DNA from 2 places in the Kribbella sp. NPDC049584 genome. Region 2 is predicted to be linked to the other one. Evidence: predicted binding sites of a transcription regulator. Region 2 holds the regulator's gene; the other holds the start of a gene.
What was found. Region 2 encodes HrcA, which represses chaperone genes, less so after heat shock. Its sites were predicted from a motif close to TTGGCACTCGNNNNNNNCGAGTGCCAA; they were not measured.

Region 1: groES (co-chaperone GroES) is a predicted target of HrcA. The motif match lies at 3,497-3,523, and genes of this name have one in related genera.

The regions. Positions count from the first base shown of each region.
Region 1 covers NZ_JBFAPF010000001.1:1,091,625-1,101,266, forward strand. Annotated here, with positions in the region: gene shbA (RNA polymerase sigma factor ShbA) at 1-105, opposite strand, end outside; gene AB0J62_RS05425 (TetR/AcrR family transcriptional regulator) at 206-754, opposite strand; gene AB0J62_RS05430 (GNAT family N-acetyltransferase) at 768-1,217, opposite strand; gene groL (chaperonin GroEL) at 1,290-2,909, opposite strand; gene groES (co-chaperone GroES) at 3,071-3,367, opposite strand; gene AB0J62_RS05445 (peptidoglycan-binding domain-containing protein) at 3,635-4,231, shown strand; gene AB0J62_RS05450 (methyltransferase domain-containing protein) at 4,241-5,401, shown strand; gene AB0J62_RS05455 (helix-turn-helix transcriptional regulator) at 5,413-6,210, shown strand; gene AB0J62_RS05460 (alpha/beta hydrolase) at 6,395-7,108, opposite strand; gene AB0J62_RS05465 (GNAT family N-acetyltransferase) at 7,105-7,551, opposite strand; gene tsaD (tRNA (adenosine(37)-N6)-threonylcarbamoyltransferase complex transferase subunit TsaD) at 7,548-8,597, opposite strand; gene AB0J62_RS05475 (GNAT family N-acetyltransferase) at 8,590-9,039, opposite strand; gene tsaB (tRNA (adenosine(37)-N6)-threonylcarbamoyltransferase complex dimerization subunit type 1 TsaB) at 9,036-9,642, opposite strand, start outside.
Region 2 covers NZ_JBFAPF010000002.1:336,665-346,306, reverse strand. Annotated here, with positions in the region: gene AB0J62_RS08415 (Gmad2 immunoglobulin-like domain-containing protein) at 50-1,204, shown strand; gene AB0J62_RS08410 (HAMP domain-containing sensor histidine kinase) at 1,197-2,591, opposite strand; gene AB0J62_RS08405 (response regulator transcription factor) at 2,602-3,291, opposite strand; gene AB0J62_RS08400 (hypothetical protein) at 3,315-3,536, opposite strand; gene AB0J62_RS08395 (hypothetical protein) at 3,536-3,964, opposite strand; gene AB0J62_RS08390 (helix-turn-helix domain-containing protein) at 4,071-4,400, opposite strand; gene AB0J62_RS08385 (nuclear transport factor 2 family protein) at 4,466-4,951, shown strand; gene AB0J62_RS08380 (16S rRNA (uracil(1498)-N(3))-methyltransferase) at 4,948-5,664, opposite strand; gene dnaJ (molecular chaperone DnaJ) at 5,665-6,807, opposite strand; gene hrcA (heat-inducible transcriptional repressor HrcA) at 6,833-7,855, opposite strand; gene AB0J62_RS08365 (Gfo/Idh/MocA family oxidoreductase) at 7,961-9,064, opposite strand; gene AB0J62_RS08360 (ThuA domain-containing protein) at 9,049-9,642, opposite strand, start outside.

The DNA of each region.
Region 1 (9,642 bases), on a different contig from region 2:
GGTGAGCAGGTCGTTGAGAGCTGTTCGGTCCCCGTCGCCGGCCAGCGCGGCAAGATCCCTAAGCTCGACCCGGTCGTGGGTGTCAGGTACTCGGACCTCTGTCACCCCTCGCCCCCTCGTGTTCAGACCGGTTCAGCCTGAAAGATGGTACGGCGCTCAACTCTTCTTGCCTAGTGGCAATTCGTGGTCACTACCGGCCACTTGATCACGATCTGTCACTACTCACGAGTTCACTGATCTCGCTCTCAACCAGCCGGGACGGATCCACGTCCATACCCGCGAAATGCCCTGCCACTTCAAGCGACAGGACACCGTGAACGCGGGTCCAAAACGAGACTGCCCGGTCCGGTCCGACGGCCTCGACCAGCACGGCCATGATCTCGTCGGAGATCGCCCTGGTGTCGTCCGGCGGGTGGTAGCCAGGCACGGGCGTCCCGTAGATCAGCAGGTACCGCTGCGGGTCGGCGAGCGCCCAGTTGCGGATGACCTGAGCCAGTGCGACCGCGTCCGCCCCTCCGTCGTACGCCGAGCTGACCGTGTCGGCGAGGCTGCGGTACGCGTCGCGGATCAGGGCGGTGACGAGATCGTCGCGGTTCGCGAAGTACCGGTAGAGCGCCGGCCCGCTGACGCCCATCTGCTTGGCGATCGCGTTCAGGGACAGGGCGGAGACCCCTGCCTCGGCGATCTGCAGCCAGGCGTGCTGCTTCACCTCCTCGCGCACCTGAGCGCGATACCGCTCCCGTGGCCCGGCCATCAGTGAGAGCCTCTCACGTCGGGGCGGTGAACCGGATCAGCTCGGTCGCGTGGGCGCCGCCCCAGTCAATAGGAGTACGGCCGGTCTCCCGCCAGCCGGCGTTGCGGTAAAGGTGCACTGCTGCGCCGCGGTTGTCCACCACCTCGAGGGCGAGCTCGCGGTTGGCTGCGCCCGCAGCGGTGACGCAGCGCTGGAGGAGCTGGCGGCCGATGCCGCGGCCGGTTGCCTTCGGATCGACGAACAGGCGCTCGACCTCGGCGCCCGCCCCGGCGGCGGTGAGGACGACGTGCCCGACGACCTGTTCGGCGTCGACCGCTACCCAGATGCCGACGGCATCCTTCGGGGTCAACCACGCTGCTGGGTCCGCGGGCCAGTTGATCGGGTAGCCGGCTCGCTCGTGGACCTCGCGCAGGATCTCGACGCACACGGGCAGGTCTTCGTCGCCACGCTCTCGAATCAGCACAGGCCACATAAAAGCACCGCCCGGCAGATGACCTGCCGGGCGGTGCTGGGGTACTACGCGTACTGCGAGGAATCAGTGACCGTGGCCGTGGCCGTGACCGGCCGCCGCGGGCTCCTCGTCCTCGGGCTTGTCGACCACCAGCGTCTCGGTGGTCAGCAGCAGCGCGGCGATCGAGCCGGCGTTGGCGAGCGCGGACCGGGTCACCTTGACCGGGTCCAGCACGCCGCTGCCGAGCAGGTCGCCGTACTCGCCGGAGGCCGCGTTGAAGCCGAAGCCCGGCTCCAGCTCGGAGACCTTGGCAACCACGACGTAGCCCTCGTAGCCGCCGTTCTCGGCGATCCAGCGCAGCGGCTCGACGACCGCCTTGCGGACGATCCGGACACCGGTGGCCTCGTCACCGTCGAGCTCGAGGTCCTTGTCCAGCACGGTGGCCGCGTGCACGAGAGCGGAGCCGCCGCCGGCGACGATGCCCTCCTCGATCGCGGCCCGGGTCGCGGACACGGCGTCCTCGATCCGGTGCTTCTTCTCCTTCAGCTCGACCTCGGTGGCCGCGCCGACCTTGATCACGCAGACGCCGCCGGCCAGCTTGGCCAGCCGCTCCTGCAGCTTCTCGCGGTCCCAGTCGGAGTCGGTGCGCTCGATCTCGGACTTGATCTGGTTGACCCGGCCCTCGATGTCCTCGGTCTTGCCGGCACCTTCGACGACGGTCGTGTTGTCCTTGGTGACCACGATGCGGCGCGCCGTACCGAGCACCTCCAGACCGACCTGGTCGAGCTTGAGGCCGACCTCCGGGGCCACGACCTGCGCGCCGGTGAGCGCGGCCAGGTCCTCCAGCATCGCCTTGCGGCGGTCACCGAAGCCCGGCGCCTTGACGGCGACCGAGGTGAAGTTGCCGCGGATCTTGTTCACCACGAGGGTGGACAGGGCCTCGGCCTCGACGTCCTCGGCGATGATCAGCAGCGTCTTGCCGGACTGCACGACCTTCTCCAGCAGCGGCAGCAGGTCCGCGATCGCGGAGATCTTGCCCTGGTGGATCAGGATGTACGGGTCCTCCAGCACCGCTTCGCCGGCCTCGGCGTCGGTGATGAAGTACGGCGAGATGTAGCCCTTGTCGAACTGCATACCCTCGGTGAACTCGAGCTCGGTTCCGAAGGTGTTCGACTCCTCGACGGTGATCACACCGTCCTTGCCGACCTTGTCGAACGCGTCCGCGATCAGCGTCCCGATCTCGGCGTCACGCGCGGAGATCGTCGCGACGTGGGCCATGTCGCCCTTGTCGTCGACCGCGCGGGCGGTGTCGACCAGCCTGGCGGAGATGGCCTCGACGGCCGCCTCGATGCCGCGCTTGAGGCCCATCGGGTTGGCGCCGGCGGCGACCGCCCGCAGGCCCTCGTGCACCAGTGCCTGCGCCAGCACCGTCGCGGTGGTGGTGCCGTCACCGGCGATGTCGTTGGTCTTGGTGGCGACCTCCTTGGTCAGCTGCGCACCAAGGTTCTCGAACGGGTCGTCCAGCTCGACCTCACGCGCGACGGTGACACCGTCGTTGGTGATGGTCGGGGCGCCCCACTTCTTGTCCAGGACGACGTAGCGGCCCTTCGGGCCCAGCGTCACCTTCACCGTGTTCGCGAGCTTGTCGACGCCGCGCTCCAGCGCGCGCCGAGCGTTCTCGTCGAACTCGAGGATCTTCGGCATGAAAAATCCAGTCCCTCTCTGAAATCGCTAGTTCGTTGCAGGCACAGACCATCGCTGTGCGGTAGGCGAACCCGCCCCACCGCCCCGGTCGGGTCCGAACCGACTCCGCCCCGGCGCCGGAGGGCACCAGGGCGGTGTCGGTCAGAAACAGCGAGCGGCCGTCACTTGCTGACGACTGCGAGGATGTCGCGGGCGCCCAGGATCAGGTAGTCCTGGCCGTCGTACTTGACCTCGGTGCCGCCGTACTTGGAGTAGATGACCTTGTCGCCGACGCTGACGTCCAGCGGGACGCGGTTGCCGTTGTCGTCGATCCGGCCCGGGCCGACGGCGAGGATCTCGCCCTCCTGCGGCTTCTCCTTGGCGGTGTCCGGGATCACCAGGCCGGACTTCGTGGTCTGCTCGGCTTCGAGCGGCGCGACGAGGACACGGTCCTCGAGCGGCTTGATCGTGACCGACACTTGCTGACCTCCACGGTCGATTTGCTTGTCTGGTTCATGGTGGTCGCGCTCCCCTGCCGTCGCGGGGGTCAAGGGCCGGACCGCTGGCACCCTCACACAGAGAGTGCCAACACCGAATCTAGGCCGCGATTAGCACTCGGTCAACTCGAGTGCCAAAGGATTCTCACCCTGAGGCAATCGGTGACCGGTAAGCGCCCGGCCACAGCCAGTGGTCAAGGACCGGGCGTTCGTGCGACCGTTGCGTCAGAACGGGTGCGAGGAGGAGCCATGGCGTTCAGAGTGCCGGCACTGCCCAAGCTGTCCCCCCGGACGATCGCACTCCTGGCCGCCGTTGCCGCGGTCGCGGTCGGAGCTGTTGCCGCCAATGCGTCGAAGCACGAGTCACCGGCCGCGGCAGCACCTGCGGCCGCTCCGGCACCGAAGGTGCCCTCCGACCAGAAGTTCTCCCACGACGCCACCGCGGCCGAACTCAAGGCGGCTGCCGCCCTGCCGCAGTGCCGGTCCGCCCGGCTCGTCCCGGTCAACCGCAGCTGGGGCATCCCGATGCCGTCGATCTATGCCAGCACCAGCACCACCTGCAACCTCATGTACGGCGACGACCCGTACCGCGGCTCCAACCGATACGGCGACCCGGACACCGCCATCCAGGTCCTCCAGCGCAACCTCAACTTCTGCTACGGCACCAAGCTGGCCGTGGACGGCATCTACGGCAGTAATACCCGCGCGGCGATCAAGACGGTCCAGCGCAAGCACCACCTGGTCGTCGACGGCATCTACGGCCCGAAGACGCGCTCGGCGATGAACTGGCGCCTCTACTCGATGGCAACGCGAAGCTGGAGCAGGAGCTGTTCCAGCCCCCTCTAGAGTTGCCGGGTGACAGTCACGGCGTTGCTCGACGGGCCGGGCGCCGAGGTGCTCGCGGCGGCGTGTGCGGAGTACAAGCCTGGTAGTGAGCTGCAGTTGGTCGAGAAGCTCCGACGCCGGTACGACGCGACGCTCGTGACTGGTGCCGTCACGCAGGCCGCACTGCGGCACCGGGCGGTCGCCAAGTTCGGTCCGGACGCTGAGCACATGTACTTCACCCCTGACGGTCTGGAGCAGTCCACACGGACCGCTGTCGGCGCCCACCGCGCCGCACGCCTTGCAGCCACCATGCCCGGCGCCAGCATGGTGGACCTCGGCTGTGGGATCGGCGGTGACCTCATCAGCGCCGCACGCGCCGGCCTCCGGGTGACTGGTGTCGAACGTGATCCCGAGACCGCAGCCACCGCCCGTGCCAACCTGGCCGCCCTCGGCCTCGCCGGTGAGGTACGCGTAGGTGAGGCCGAGTCGACCGACCTCACGCCGTACGACGTGGTGTTCGCGGACCCGGCTCGACGGGCGGACGGGCGACGGGTGTTCGATCACAACGCCTATTCGCCGCCGTGGACGTTCGTGCTGGAGTTGCTGCAGCGCACTGCCTGCGTGAAGGTGGCCCCCGGCATCCCGCACGACGCGATCCCCGCCGGTGTTGAGGCGGAGTGGATCAGCGACTCCGGCGAGGTGAAGGAGGCCGCACTGTGGTCCGGCCAACTCTCCAGCAGCACCCCGCGACGGGCGACTCTGCTGCCGAGCGAGGCGACCGTCACGGATGCACCGGACGCTGAGGTCGGCCCGGTCGGTCAGTACATCTACGAGCCGGATGGTGCGGTCGTACGAGCCGGTCTGGTCACCGCCGTCGCTGCAGCGGTCGACGGCTGGCTGCTGGATCCGCGCATCGCCTACGTCACCGCAGCGAAGCACGTCGCGACTCCGCTCGCGTCGGCGTACGAGGTGGTGGAAGAGCTGCCCTACAAGGAGAAAGCGCTGCGCTCGTGGGTTCGCAGCCAGGACATCGGGACGTTGGAGATCAAGAAACGCGGTGTGGATCTCGACCCGGCGCAGCTACGGAAGAGGCTCGCTCCGAAGGGCTCCGCGTCGGCGACGCTGATCATCACCCGGATCGGCCGGGACGCGGTCGCGTACTCCTGCCGCAGACTGGCCGACAGCCGATAGAATCCTCAGCTATGCCCGATGACGGCCAGCCGCTCCGTTCGGAACTCTTTCCGTCTGCTGGCGCGCACGAATGGGCGTCCGGCGGCACAAGCTCGGTGCAGACGCACGAAGAAGGACATCTGGTGTACGCCGCCCGCGGCGTGCTGTCCGTGCAAACCGATCGGGGTACGTCGATCGTTCCCGCCAACCGCGTCGCGTGGACGCCGGCCGGATTCACACACCAGCACCGCGCGCACGGCGAGACCGACATGCGCATCGTGTTCCTGCCGGCCGCGCTGGCCCGGCGCATCCCCGACCGCCCCGCAGTGTTCCTCGCATCCGGACTCGCCCGCGAAGTGCTGCTCGCCCTCACCAGCCGCCACCTCGACGACGCTGCCCGCGCACGACTCCAGCGGGTCCTCGTCGACGAGCTCCACGAAGCGACCGAACAACCGCTGCACCTACCGGAACCCCGCGACGATCGTCTGCGCACGATCGCTCAGCACCTCCGCGAGAACCCCGCGGACAACACCTCACTCGCCGAGCTCGGACGCCGGGCCGGCGCCGGCGCCCGGACCCTCAGCCGCCTGTTCCGCGACGAACTCGGCATGACGTACTACGAATGGCGCACGCAGCTGCGGATCTACCACGCCCTCGTCCTGCTGGCGGACGGCCACGACACGACGTACGTCGCGCATGCCTGCGGCTGGGCGAACCCGAGCGGCTTCATCGCGGCGTTCGCGGCCGTCGTCGGAACAACTCCGGGACGGCACTTGCGTTCGACGCATATTCGAACATATGATCGATCTCGCGAGCGGGTCTCCGGGTGACAAGCCGGCGGGCGAGGTGCTGCGTCCGCTGCTGCACTCACCCGGAGGCCCGCCACTAACAGTTCAACAGTGATTCACCTGGGTGCGGGAGGCTGGCGTGAGAACCGGTTGGCCGCTGACCGTTCGCCTGGGGAGCAAGCGGTGCGCGTCACCCCCGGGCCTCTGCAACCACGCCGGGTGCGCCCTATTGCGCCACGCGGAACCGTTCCTTCACCGGCAACCGGAGGCGCGCCAGCGCAATGCCGCCGATCGCCGACGCCACCTGGGCATCGACCGCCGGCAGTTGCTCGCTGCCACCCCCGGTCGGCGTCTGCCTGACGAAGTCGGCGACCAAGCGATTCCAGTCCTTCGGGCGCCGCAGCATCGCATGCCCTTCCCCCACGAGCGAATACGTCGTCACCGCCGCCCCTGCCGCCCGTAGCCGCTCGGCGTACGCCGTCGTACCGGCCGGATCGGTGACCGTGTCATCGGTGCCATGGACGAACGTGACAGGCACCCGAACCGCGACGAGCGGTTCGCCGACCGGCAGCCAGGGCGCCAGCGCGAGCACACCCGCGACCCGCGGATGATCGCCGGCGGCGACAACCGCACGCCCACCCATGGAATGCCCGATCAGCAACACCCTCGAGACCACCGCCGGCAGCTCGTCCAGCACGGACCGCAGATCGAGAGCAGCATCACCGCCGTCGTTCCACCCCCGGAAGCGGTACCGCAGGAACCCCACGGCAGCGTCCGGTGCGGCCGAACGCGCGACCGACGCGAAGGGCCACATCCGCAGGAGCGCGGGCCGCCACAGGTTCGGGTCGGCCTGTGAATGTTCCTGCCCGCCGTGCGCGAGCAGCACGAGATCGGTCGCCCCAGCCGGGTGCCGGACGAGATCGACACCCGGACTCCTCACGGCTGCGCGTACAGCTCGGTCGGGTCCTGCCGGATGGACATCATCCGCCCGGGCGGGGTCTCGGTGAAGCCGTACGAACGGTAGAGCTCATGCGCGTCGGCGGTTGCCAGCAGCACCTGCCGCAGGCCCTTCAGCTCGGGATGATCAAGCAAGGTCGACACGACGAACCGTCCTAGCCCGTGCCCGCGGTGCGATTCCAGGACAAAGACATCAGCCAGCCACGCGAACGTGGCCCGGTCCGTCACCATGCGCGCGTACGCGACCATCGCGCCGTCCGCGTCGTACACGCCGAGGTTCAGGGAGCCCGCGATCGCCTTCTCCACGATCTCGCGCGGGATCCCGGCCGCCCAGTACGACGTACTCAGGAAGCCTTGCACCACGCCGGCGTCGATGCGCTCCGCGTCGTCGTCGGCCTCGAAGCCGTCCGGCCCGGTCCACTTCACTTGTTCAGCACCTCCGTGATCGGCATCGACGAGTCAGCCGGAAGATCCAGCGGCGACGGGGCCCTCCCGGCCCGGACGAGCTCCGAGCCCAGCGCGGCGACCATCGCGCCGTTGTCGGTGCACAGGCCCGGCCGCGGCACCCGTACGGCGATCCCCGCCGCGGACGCGCGCTCCTCTGCCATCGAACGCAGTCGTGAGTTCGCCGCGACGCCGCCGCCGATCAGCAGGTGCTCGAAACCGCGGTCCTTGCACGCGTCGATCGCCTTGCGGGTCAGGACGTCGCAGACCGCCTCCTGGAAGGCCGCCGCGACATGGTTCACCGGCACGTCCTCACCGTCGCGCCGCCGCGCCTCGACCCAGCGCGCGACCGCGGTCTTCAAACCGGAGAACGAGAAGTCGAACCGGTGCCGCTCGAGATCGCGCTGCGACGTCAGCCCGCGCGGGAAGGTCACGTACAGCCGGTCTCCGCCATCACGCGCCGCCTTGTCGATGTACGGGCCACCGGGGAACGGCAGCCCGAGCACGCGTGCGACCTTGTCGAACGCCTCACCCGCCGCGTCGTCGATGGTGCTGCCCATCGGCACCACACCGTCGGTGATGTCCTCGACCGACAGCAGCGACGAGTGCCCACCGGACACCAGCATCGCGACGCAGCCCTTCGGCAGGTCACCGTGCTCCAAGGTGTCGACGGCGACATGCGCCGCCAGGTGGTTCACGCCGTACAGCGGCTTGTCGAGCGACAGCGCCAGACCCTTCGCGGCGGCGACTCCGACGAGCAGCGCGCCGGCGAGACCGGGTCCGCTGGTCACGGCGACCGCGTCGACGTCGGTCGGCTTGATGCCGGCCGTCTCGCACGCTCGCCGGATCGTCGGCACCATCGCCTCGAGATGCGCACGACTGGCCACCTCCGGTACGACGCCACCGAACCGGGCGTGCTCCTCGACACTCGACGCGATCGCGTCGGCGAGCAGCGTCTGCCCGCGCACGATCCCGACACCGGTCTCGTCGCACGACGTCTCGATCCCCAGGATCAGGGGCTCACTCATCGATCCTCCACCGCATGATCACCGCATCCTCGCCGTCACCGTAGTACCCACGCCGCCGGCTGATCTCCTCGAACCCGAAGCCCGCGTACAGGCCCCGCGCCGATTCATTGCTTAAGGCAACTTCCAGTAGAACCGTCCGCCCCGCACAACGCTCCAGGGCCGCCGTCATCAGCTGCCCGCCGATTCCGGTCCGCCGCTCGTCCGGGGCGACCGCGATCCGCAGTACCTCGACCACGTCCTCGACCACGGGCGGCAACAGCAGCACGACGTACCCGACGACAGCGCCTTCGTCCGCGACCAGGATCACCCGGTCCTCGGACAACCGCTCGAACTCGTCCGACCAGCCGACCGTACTCCAGGCCTCCGGGCCGAAGCACAGCTCGTCCAACGCGACCAGCGCAGGTTGATCGTCCGCGCGAGCCGCTCTGATCGCAGGTCTCACAGCACGCTCTTGGGCCCGGCAGACATCGTCACGTCCGGCCGGCGCAGGTACAGCGGCTCCGGAGCCACGACCTCGAGCGTCCGGGTCGCCACGCCCGTCGCGAGCACGTCGGCCGACGGGTACTCCGCGACGTCGGCATCCGCCACGCCCAGCACGTCGCCGTACAGCACTGCTCCGCGACCGATCACCGGCAGACCGGACAGCACGTGCGCGACCTCGGCCGGCTTGTCGACCGCGGGTCCCTCCAGCCGACGACGACTGCCGTCCGCAGCCGGGCCGTCGTAGAGCGCCCAGTAGATCTCCTTGCGGCGCGCATCCGTCGCGACCGCGACCGGCAACGACAACGAGGACTGCCGCGCGAGGATGTCCAGGCTGCAGACGCCGGAGACCTCGATGCCGAGAACCTCACCCATCGTCCGCGCAGTCACCAGTCCGACCCGCAACCCGGTGAACGGACCCGGACCGACGCCGACGGCAATCCCGGTCAGGTCGCGCGGTGTGATGCCCACGGATTCCAAGGCCGCCGCGATCGCAGGCGCAAGCAGCTCCCCATGGCGCAGCGCGTCCACGGTCGTCGACGAGGCAACGATCTCGCCAGTCGGC
Region 2 (9,642 bases):
AAGGGAGGGAGTCGCGGCTCGCCTCCGCTTTGGGGAGTGGGACTATGCCGTGACCAATTCGATGAACGACCAGAACCCGAACGACCCGTTCGACGAGCTGATGCGCCGGGCCCTGCGGAACGAGGCGGACCGGATCGAGCCGGCCGACGCGCTGCCGGAGATCCGCGCCCGCGCGCACGCCCAGCGCCGGCCGGTCGCCCGACGCCCCTGGCTCCTGACCGCCGGCGTGGCCGCACTGGGCACTGCTGCGGCGGTCGGGGCGTTCACAGTGTTCAACGGGAACGACACGACCGCGAACGACGGCGACGCGGTCGCCGGTCCGGGTACGACGACCAGCGCGACCGGCGTCCTCCCCAGCCAGTCGCCGTCCGCCGCCTCCCCCGCACCGTCGCCGGTCCCGACCGTGGCCACCCAGCCGCCGACCGCGTCGACATCGGCAGCGGTGAAGACGGTCGGCCCGACCGGCGTTGGCGTCCCCGAGCAGTCGGTGCGTAGCGCCGTCGTACCGGTCTACTGGCTCGGTCAGCAGGTCGGCGTACCGAAGAAGTCTGCCGCGAAGCTGTACCGCACCTGGGCGAAGGTCAGCGGCCGCCCGGCCGAAGAAGCGGTCCGGATCATGACCACCAAGCAGCCCGAGGACCCGGACTACTACTCGGTCTGGCGCGGCGCCGCGGTGAACCGGGTCACCCGCTCGGACGACGTCGTCACGGTCGATTTCACGCAGCTCCCGAAGACCGACCTCGACCCCGATCTCGCCAAGGTCGCCGCCCAGCAGCTGATCTACACCGTGCAGGGCGCGCTCCAGGACGACACCACGTCGATCCAGGTCACCCAGGCCGGCCGCGCGGTCCAGAAGCTCTTCGGGCAGGTCGACACCAGTACTCCGCTCGGCCGGGCGCAGGCGGCGGATGTGCAGGCGCTCGTCTGGATCACCTCGCCCAGCGAGGGCGCGGTCACCGGCGGCAAGGTCACCGTCCAGGGCACCGCGAGCGCGTTCGAGGCGACCGTCAACTATCAGCTGACCAACCTGAAGACCCGCGAGACGAAGAAGAGCTTCACCAGCACCAAGGAAGGTCAGACGTTCTCGCCGTTCACGTTCTCGGTCTCGCTGACGCCCGGGCCGTGGCAGATCGAGGCGTATCTGATCTCCGACGCGGACGGCAGCATCACCAACACCGACTCGAAGACGATCCTGGTCAAGTAGCCGGCAGCACGATCGTGAACCCGGCGCCGCCCTCCGGCGCGGGCCCGGCCGTGAGCGTGCCGCCCAGCCTGGTGACCAGCCCCTGAGCCAGCGCGAGCCCGATCCCCGAACCGACCGGCCGTCGCCCGCGGTACTTCTGGTTGAGTACGCCGGGCTGGAAAGCGACCGCGTAGTCCTCCGGCGACAGGCCCGGACCGCCGTCGCGGACCTGGATCGTGACGTGTCCCGGCGACCGGCCCAACCACATCGTCAGCTGTGCACCTGCCGGCGTGACGCGGAGAGCGTTCTCGGCCAGACCGTCCAGGACCTGACGGATCCTTCGCGGGTCAGTGGTCGCGACGGCCGGCACCGGCGGCAGCTCGAGGTGGAACCGGACGCCCTGCCGCTCGCAGCGCACGCGCCAGACCTCGGCGCACGCTACGAGCGTCTCGCGCAGGTCCACCTGCGCGAGGTCGAGCTGGAACTGATCCGCACCGATCCGCGCCAGGTCCAGCAGGTCGCTGACCAGCCGTTCGAGCCGCTGCGATTCCTGCTGGATCACCTGCCCGGCACGCCGCGGATCGGTCGCGACCCCGTCGGCGAGCGACTCGGCGAACCCGTGAACCGCGGTCAGCGGAGTACGCAACTCGTGCGAGACCGAGAGCAGGAACTCGCGCTGCCGCGCCTCGCTGTACTGCAGGGCGATCGAGAGTTCGTTGACCGCGGCCGCGACCTCGGCCACCTCGGTCGGTCCCTCGACCGGTGCCCGCAGATCACGCCGGCCCTGACGCATCGCGGCCGCGACGTCCGCCGTACGACGTAGTGGACGGCCCAGGAGCCGTCCGAGGAGGGCACCGGCGAGGGTGGCGACCAGCAGACCGGCGCCGAGCGCGAGCAGGATGTTGCGGATGAGGATCCGCTGGGTGTCGGCGGCCAGCCGAACCGGTTCGACCAGGGCGAACCCCGAGCCGTCGCCGAGACCGCGAGCTTCGACCAGATAGTCCGTACCGCCGACCTGCACCTTGGTGGAGATCCGCTGCGTACTGCCGATGCCGTCGAGGCCGGCCGTGATCGCCGCCTGGGTGGAGGATCCGTCGGTCGACTGGATCCCCCGCCGCGGCAGGAGCAGTACGACGACGATGCCCTGGCCGCGGACGACCTGCGCAACCCTTCCGAGCCCGGCCGCACGCGAACTCAGGCCACGCTGGTCCACCTGGCCGGCGATCACGTCCGCCTGCGCCGCCAGCGACTGCTGCAGGACGGTCTGGGCGGACCGCTTCGCGAGCCCTGCCATGACCAGACCCGCCACCAGTACGGCGACCCCTGCGACAGCCACGCAGGTCAGCACGATCCGGGTGGCCAGGGAGCCACGGCCGGCCTCGTCGGGGGTCCGGACCTCCACGGGCATCAGTCGACCATCAGTCGCGGTCGGCCGCGTAGCCGACGCCGCGCACGGTCCGGATCGGACTGGCCGCCCCGAGCTTCGCGCGCAACTGGGCGATGTGGACGTCGACGGTCCGGGTGCCTGCGGCGGACTGGTAGCCCCAGACCGAACTGAGCAGCTCGTCGCGTTCGAACACCCGGCCCGGGCGCCGGAACAGCTGCGCCAGCAGGTCGAACTCGGTCGACGTCAAGCTCACCTCGGTCTCACCCGCCCAGGCCCGGCGGCGACCGATATCGACCCGCACCAGACCCACCGAGAGCACCTCGCCCGCCGCCGGAACACCGCCTGCCGTGCGCCGCAGGACGGTCCGGACGCGGGCGGCGAGCTCCCGCGGGCTGAACGGCTTGGTGATGTAGTCGTCCGCGCCGAGTTCCAGCCCCAGCAGACGATCGACTTCATCGTCCCTGGCGGTGACGAACAGGACCGGCGTCCAGTCCCCCGTCGCGCGCATCGTCCGGCAGACGTCCGCGCCGTCGCGTCCCGGGAGACCGATGTCGAGGACCACCGCGACCGGGTGCAAGCGGCGCCACGCGGCGAGAGCTGCCTCGCCGTCGGACTCGAGCCGGACGTCGAAACCGTCCCGGCGCAGGTACAGCTCGATCACCTCGGCGATCGCCGCCTCGTCCTCCACCACCAGAACCAGCCCGCGGCCGGCTGCGGCCATCCTCTGCTCCTGGAGACTCTCGGTCAGGGTGCGTCGTCCCCGGCCAGTTCGCGATCGATCGCGTCCAGGGTAGACCCGATCTGATCCAGCTCCTGCTCCGGCGACCCCACCTGTTGGGTCGCCGGAGCAGGACCGGTGCCCTGCCCACCGGGCTGGTTGCCGTGCCTGTCCCCCGAGCTGCCGCAGGCGGACAGTCCGAGGCCGAGACACGCGGTACCGAGCAGCACGGCCAGCGCCTTACGCATCACTTGGCCGCCTGGCAGTGCTCGGTCTTGAAGGCCTCGAGTTTGGTCTTCACCGTGCCGAGCTGCTTCAGCCGCTCCGAGCGGCGCTCGGCCCGCTTCTCGAGTCGCGCGGCCACCTTGTCGTGGCCGTCCGCCTTCTGCTTGGCCGCGCGCGCCTTGAGCCACGCGATCGAACCCTTCACGTCGGCGCCACCGTTGATCCGCTGCGCCAGCTTGTCGCGCCGCGCGATCATCTTCGGCAGCCGCTCCGCGCACAGCTTCTGCGACTCCTCGGGGCTCAGCGTGACCGGCTTGTACGACGTACCCGCCGAGGGCGACGGGGTCGGGGTCGGATCGGCCGCGGCGATCGTCGTACTCCCGACGAGTCCGCCCACCAGGACGACGGCCGACGTACCGGCCGCGATCGCGCCGCGCACAGACCTGCGCATGTTCTGCTCCTCGTTCTCGTTCGTGCTTGTGATGCTGACGAGAACAACTCTCCCCGGCAGGCGTTCGAGGAGGTTCGGGGCAGTGTTCGGGGTTTGTAAGAGTTCGTCAGTCCGCGCGGTCGATGGTGGCGGACAGCAAGCCGGGGAAGGACCGGTCGAACTCCTCGCGGCGGAGGCGGTTGAGACGACGGGCGCCTTCGTCGCGTTGTTCGATCAGGCCGGCGGAACGCAGTACGGCGAAGTGGTGGCTGGCGGTCGCCTTCTTGACCGGGAGGTCGAACGTGCCGCAGGCGCGGGTCCAGTCGTCGTGGGTGGCGAGGTCGCGCAGGATCGAGCGCCGGACCGGGTCCGCGAGCGCGTCCAGGGCCGACTGCAGCGGCACCTCGGCCGGATCCACGTGGCTGAGCGTGCGGGCGCGGGCTGACTCGACGGCCATGGTGTTCGATCCTTGTCGTACAGTTATGTTCGGTTCCTGTCTAACAGTCTAGCGAGGGGTTCGCGATGATCGAGCTGGTCGACTACGGATTCGGGCCGGGAGCGCGGTCGCGCGCGGAGGAGGCGCGCCTGCCTGGGCGGGAGGGTGCGCTGGCGGCGCTGGAGACGTTCTACTACGCGCTCAACACCAAGGACCTGGAGACGCTGGTCGCCGGCTGGGCCGATGATCCGTTGGTGCAGTTGAACAACCCGATCGGCGGGATCCTGCGGTCGCGGGAAGCTGTGCGGTCGCTCTATCAGCGGCTGTTCGCGGGGTCGCTGGATGTGCAGGTGACGTTCGGCGACGCGGCGACGTACTGGCTGGAGGGCTCGGTGGTGTTCGCGGGGCGCGAGGTCGGGACCTACCGGCATCCGGAGTTGGGTGAACGGCCGTTGCAGATCCGGACGACGCGCATCTTCGCGTACGACGGGGTGTGGCAGCAGGTGCATCACCACGGGAGCATCGACGATGCCGAGGCGCTCGCCGCCTATCAGCAAGCCGTCCGAGGTTAGGTCCAGCGCGAGCGGGCGAGGAGGGCTGCGGTTGCGGCTGTTCCCGCGGTCGACGTGCGGAGGACAGTGTCGCCGAGGCGGACCGGCTCGACCTCGAAGGTCTTGAGCTCGGTCGGGGCGATGCCGCCTTCCGGGCCGATGACGAGGACGATGTCGCCCGACGTCGGGACGTCCAGCGACGCGAGTGGGACGGTTGCCTCTTCGTGCAGTACGACGGGGAGCGCTGCGCCGGCCACGAACTCCGCGACGTCGGCCGTCGACGCGAGCGGCGCGACCTCCGCGAACCACGGACGCCGCGACTGCTTGCTCGCCTCGAATGCCCACGCCCGCCATTTCGCGAGCATCTTCTCCACCCGCTCCGGGTTCGCCCGGAACTGACTGCGCTCCGCGTTCCACGGCACGATCACGTCGACGCCGACCTCGGTCAGCATCTCCACCGCGAGCTCGGCCCGCTCCCCTTTCGGCACCGCCTGGACCACAACCACCCGCGGCGCGGGCGCCGGCGCACTCCCGCGCTCGTCAACCGCCACCGTCAACGCAGTCTTCGAAGCATCCACCACGGGCCCTTCAGCCCAGGCCCCGCGCCCATCCGTCAGCCGAACGCGCTCCCCACGCCCGATCCGCCGGACAACCGCCGCGTGCCGCCCCTCTGCACCATCCAGGGTCAGCTCGGCACCGGACAGGTCTTCCAGGTGGAAGACCGCGACACCCATTTAGTGGGTGCCGAAGGCGTCGCGGAGGCGGCCGAAGACGCCCTTGTGGGTGGCTTGGACCTGGCCCTGGGGGCGTTCCTCGTCGCGGGCGACCGCCAGTTGGCGCAGGAGGTCGGCCTGGGCGTCGTCGAGCTTCGTCGGGGTCTCGACGATCACCTGGACGATCAGGTCGCCGCGGCCCGCGTGACGCAACCTCGGTACGCCGCGCGCGGTCAACGTCAGCCCCGTCCCGGACTGCGTACCCGGCCGGATCTCCAGCGGCGTCGTCTCGCCCTCGAGGGTCGGCAGGTCGATCGTCGTACCCAGCGCGGCCGCCGTCATCGGCAGCGTGACCGTGCAGTGCAGGTCGTCGCCGTTGCGGGTGAAGATGTCGTGCGGCTCGACCTCGATCTCGACGTACAGGTCGCCGGCCGGTCCGCCGCCGGGGCCGACCTCGCCCTGGCCGGACAGCTGCACCCGGGTCCCGCTGTCGACGCCGCCGGGGATCTTCACGGTGACGGTCCGGCGCGAGCGCACCCGTCCGTCGCCGGCGCACTCGACGCACGGGCTCGGGATCGTGGTGCCGTAGCCGCGGCAGTTCGGGCACGGGCGCATCGTCCGCACCTCGCCGAGGAACGACCGCTGCGTGTGCGTGACCTCGCCACGTCCGTGGCAGATCTCGCACGTGACCGGCTCGGACCCGGCAGCAGCGCCGGACCCGCTACAGGTCGGACACAGTACGGCGGTGTCGACCTTGAGCTCCCGCGTCGTACCGAAGGCCGCCTCGGCCAGGTCGATCCGCAGCGGGATCAGTGCATCCTGACCGCGCCGCGTCCGCGGTCGCGGCCCACGGGTCGCGCCGCCGGTCTGGCCGAAGAACGCGTCCATGATGTCGGTGAACGTGAACGCCTGCCCGAACCCGGCACCACCAGGCCCGGCGCCCGCGGTGGCGAACGGATCGCCGCCGAGGTCGTGCATCTGCCGCTTCTGCGGATCACTGAGCACCTGGAACGCGCGCCCGATCTCCTGGAACTTCTGGTGGGCGTCCTCGGAGTCGTTCACATCCGGGTGGTACTGGCGTGCCAGCTTGCGGTACGCCTTCTTGATCTCGTCCGCTGACGCGTCACGGCTGACGCCGAGGACGGCGTAGTAATCGGTGCTCATACTCCAGACCAGGGGGTTGTCATCATCAGGATTCGGCGAGGATCTGGCTGACGTAGCGCGCGACAGCCCTCACCGCGCCCATTGTGCTCGGGTAGTCCATGTGGGTCGGGCCGACGATGCCGAGGGTGGCCAGCGCCTCCGACTTGGACCCGTAGCCGGTCGCGACCACCGACGTGGTGGCCAGCTCCTCGAACGGGTTCTCGTGACCGATGCGGACGGTCAGGGTCTGCGGGTTGGTCGCCTCGCCGAGCAGCCGGAGCAGGATGACGTGCTCCTCGAGCGCCTCCAGCACCGGCTTGACGTTGCGCTCGAAGTCATCGCCGTAGCGCGTCAGGTTCGCGGCGCCGCCGACCGCGATCCGCTGCTCGCCGACCTCGTCGGTGAACGCTTCGAGCAGCGTGGTGACGATCGACGCGACCAGCGACCGGTCCGCCGGCGCGAACAGCTCGGGCACGCCCGCCAGCGACGTGGTCGCATCGGTCAGCCGCTGCCCGGCCAGGACGGTGTTGAGTCGTGAACGCAGGTCTGCGATCAGCTGCTCGTCGACGTCGTGCGGGTGCTCGACGATCCGCTGCTCGACGCGGCCGTTGCTGGTGATCAGCACCAGCAACAGCCGCCGCGGGCTCATCGTGACGACCTCGATGTGCCGCACGCTCGACCGGTTGAGCGACGGATACTGCACGATCGCGACCTGGCGGGTGATCTGCGCGAGCAGCCGGACCGTACGGCGGACGACGTCGTCCAGGTCCACCGCACCGGCCAGGAACGACGTGATCGCCTTCTTCTCCGCGACCGACAACGTCTTGACCGTGCTCAGCTTGTCCACGAACAGCCGGTATCCGGCGTCGGTCGGGATCCGGCCGGCGCTGGTGTGCGGCTGGGTGATGTACCCCTCCTCCTCCAGCGCGGCCATGTCGTTGCGGACCGTGGCCGGCGATACGCCGAGATTGTGCCGGTCCACCAGCGCCTTCGACCCGATCGGCTCATGGGTCGCCACATAGTCCTCGACGATGGCGCGGAGCACATCCAGCTTGCGGTCGTCCAGCACGCGCGCACCACCCTTTCTCGATCGACCTTGGCACTCGAAAGTTCCGAGTGCCAGTCTACCGAGCCGTGGGAGCCGACACGGACACGCTGCGGCGTGGGGCGGATCTCATGCTGTCTCGGGCGACGCTCCCAACGGTACGGCGGCAGGCCGCTCGACCGTACTCGCGACGTCCACAGGCTGATCCTGGACCGCCGCATCGAGCAGTGACTCGAGTACGTCGAGCACGTGGTAGGCCAACGCTCCGTCAGCACGGTGTGGCTCACCGCGACGCAATGCCCGTGCCATGTCCGCGACACCGACGCCCCGACCAGCACCGGCATACCCACCGGCGACGGGGACCTCGGTCCACTCGCGCTGCGCCGCCGTGGCGATCTCGACCGTGCCGTCGAAGCCATTCGGGTCAGGCACCGACAGGCTGCCCTCGGTCCCGTGTACTTCGATCCGCGGCAGCCGGGCGGCCCAGACGTCGAACGACATCAACACCGTGGTCAGCGCACCGGACTCGTGCTCCAGCACGCCCGTGACGTGCGTGGGCACCTCGACCGGGAACGTCGTACCAGCCCGCGGACCGGTGTGGACCTTGCGCTCCTGCTTCGACTGACCAGCTCGCGCGGTGACCCGGCGTACCGGACCGAGCAGGGTGACCAGACTGGTCACGTAGTACGGCCCCATGTCGAGGACCGGGCCGCCACCCGGCTGGTAGTAGAACTCCGGCGCCGGGTGCCACAGCTCGTGGCCCGGTGTGGTGAAGGCCGCGAAGGCAGCATGCGGTACGCCGATGTCGCCGCGGTCGATCACCGCGCGAGCGGTCTGGGTCCCGGTGCCGAGCACGGTGTCCGGTGCGCAGCCGACGCGGAGGTTGTTGGCGGCGGCGTACTTGAGCAGCGGCTCGGCGGCGGTGCGGTCCGCGGCCAGCGGCTTCTCGCCGTACACGTGCTTGCCGGCTTCCATCGCGGCCTGGTGCACCGGAGCGTGCGCCGCCGGAATGGTCAGGTTGAGCACGATCTCGACGTCGTCCGCGGCGTACAGCTCGTCCGGGGTGAGTGCGCGGATGCCCTCGTGCTGGTCCGCGATCGCTTCGGCGCGGCTACGGTCCAGGTCGGCCACAGCGACCACGTCGACACCAGGCAGCTTGCCCAGGTGGTCGAGGTACGTGCCGGAGATGACTCCGGTGCCGACGATGCCGATGTTGGTCACTTGCTCGCCCACAGCAGCCCCCGCTCGATGATCGTGCGTACCTCGGGCGTCTCCAGGTCGTCCAGCTTGTGGCCGACCGTGCAGACGAAGACCTTGCCCTCACCCCAGGTGCGGGTCCAGACCGCCGGCATCACCGCGCCCTCGATCCACGGGTAGTCCGGGTGCGACTCGAACGTCGTCGTCGCGAGCACGTTGTTGGTCGGGTCGTAGTGCACGTAGTACTGCTCGGTGTGCACGTCGAAGTGCTCGATGCCCTGGACGATCGGGTGGTCGGCCTTCTCAGGCACGATGTCGACCCGGTAATCGGTGAAGCCGTGCGGGTGCGAGATGAACTGCCCGCCGGTGATGAAGCTGTAGTCGACGTTCTTGCGGAACGAGTCCGCGATCCCGCCATGCCAGCCGGCGAACCCGGTGCCGCGCCGGATCGCCGCCTCCAGACCCTTGAAGTGGTCGTCCTCGATCTCGCTCATCGTCACGCACTGCACGACGAGGTCGACGCCGTCGAGCTCGAGGTAGCTCGCGGTCGTGTCGGAGACCGTGACCTCGTAACCGTTCTCCTTCAGGAACGGGATGAACAGGTCGGTCGCCTC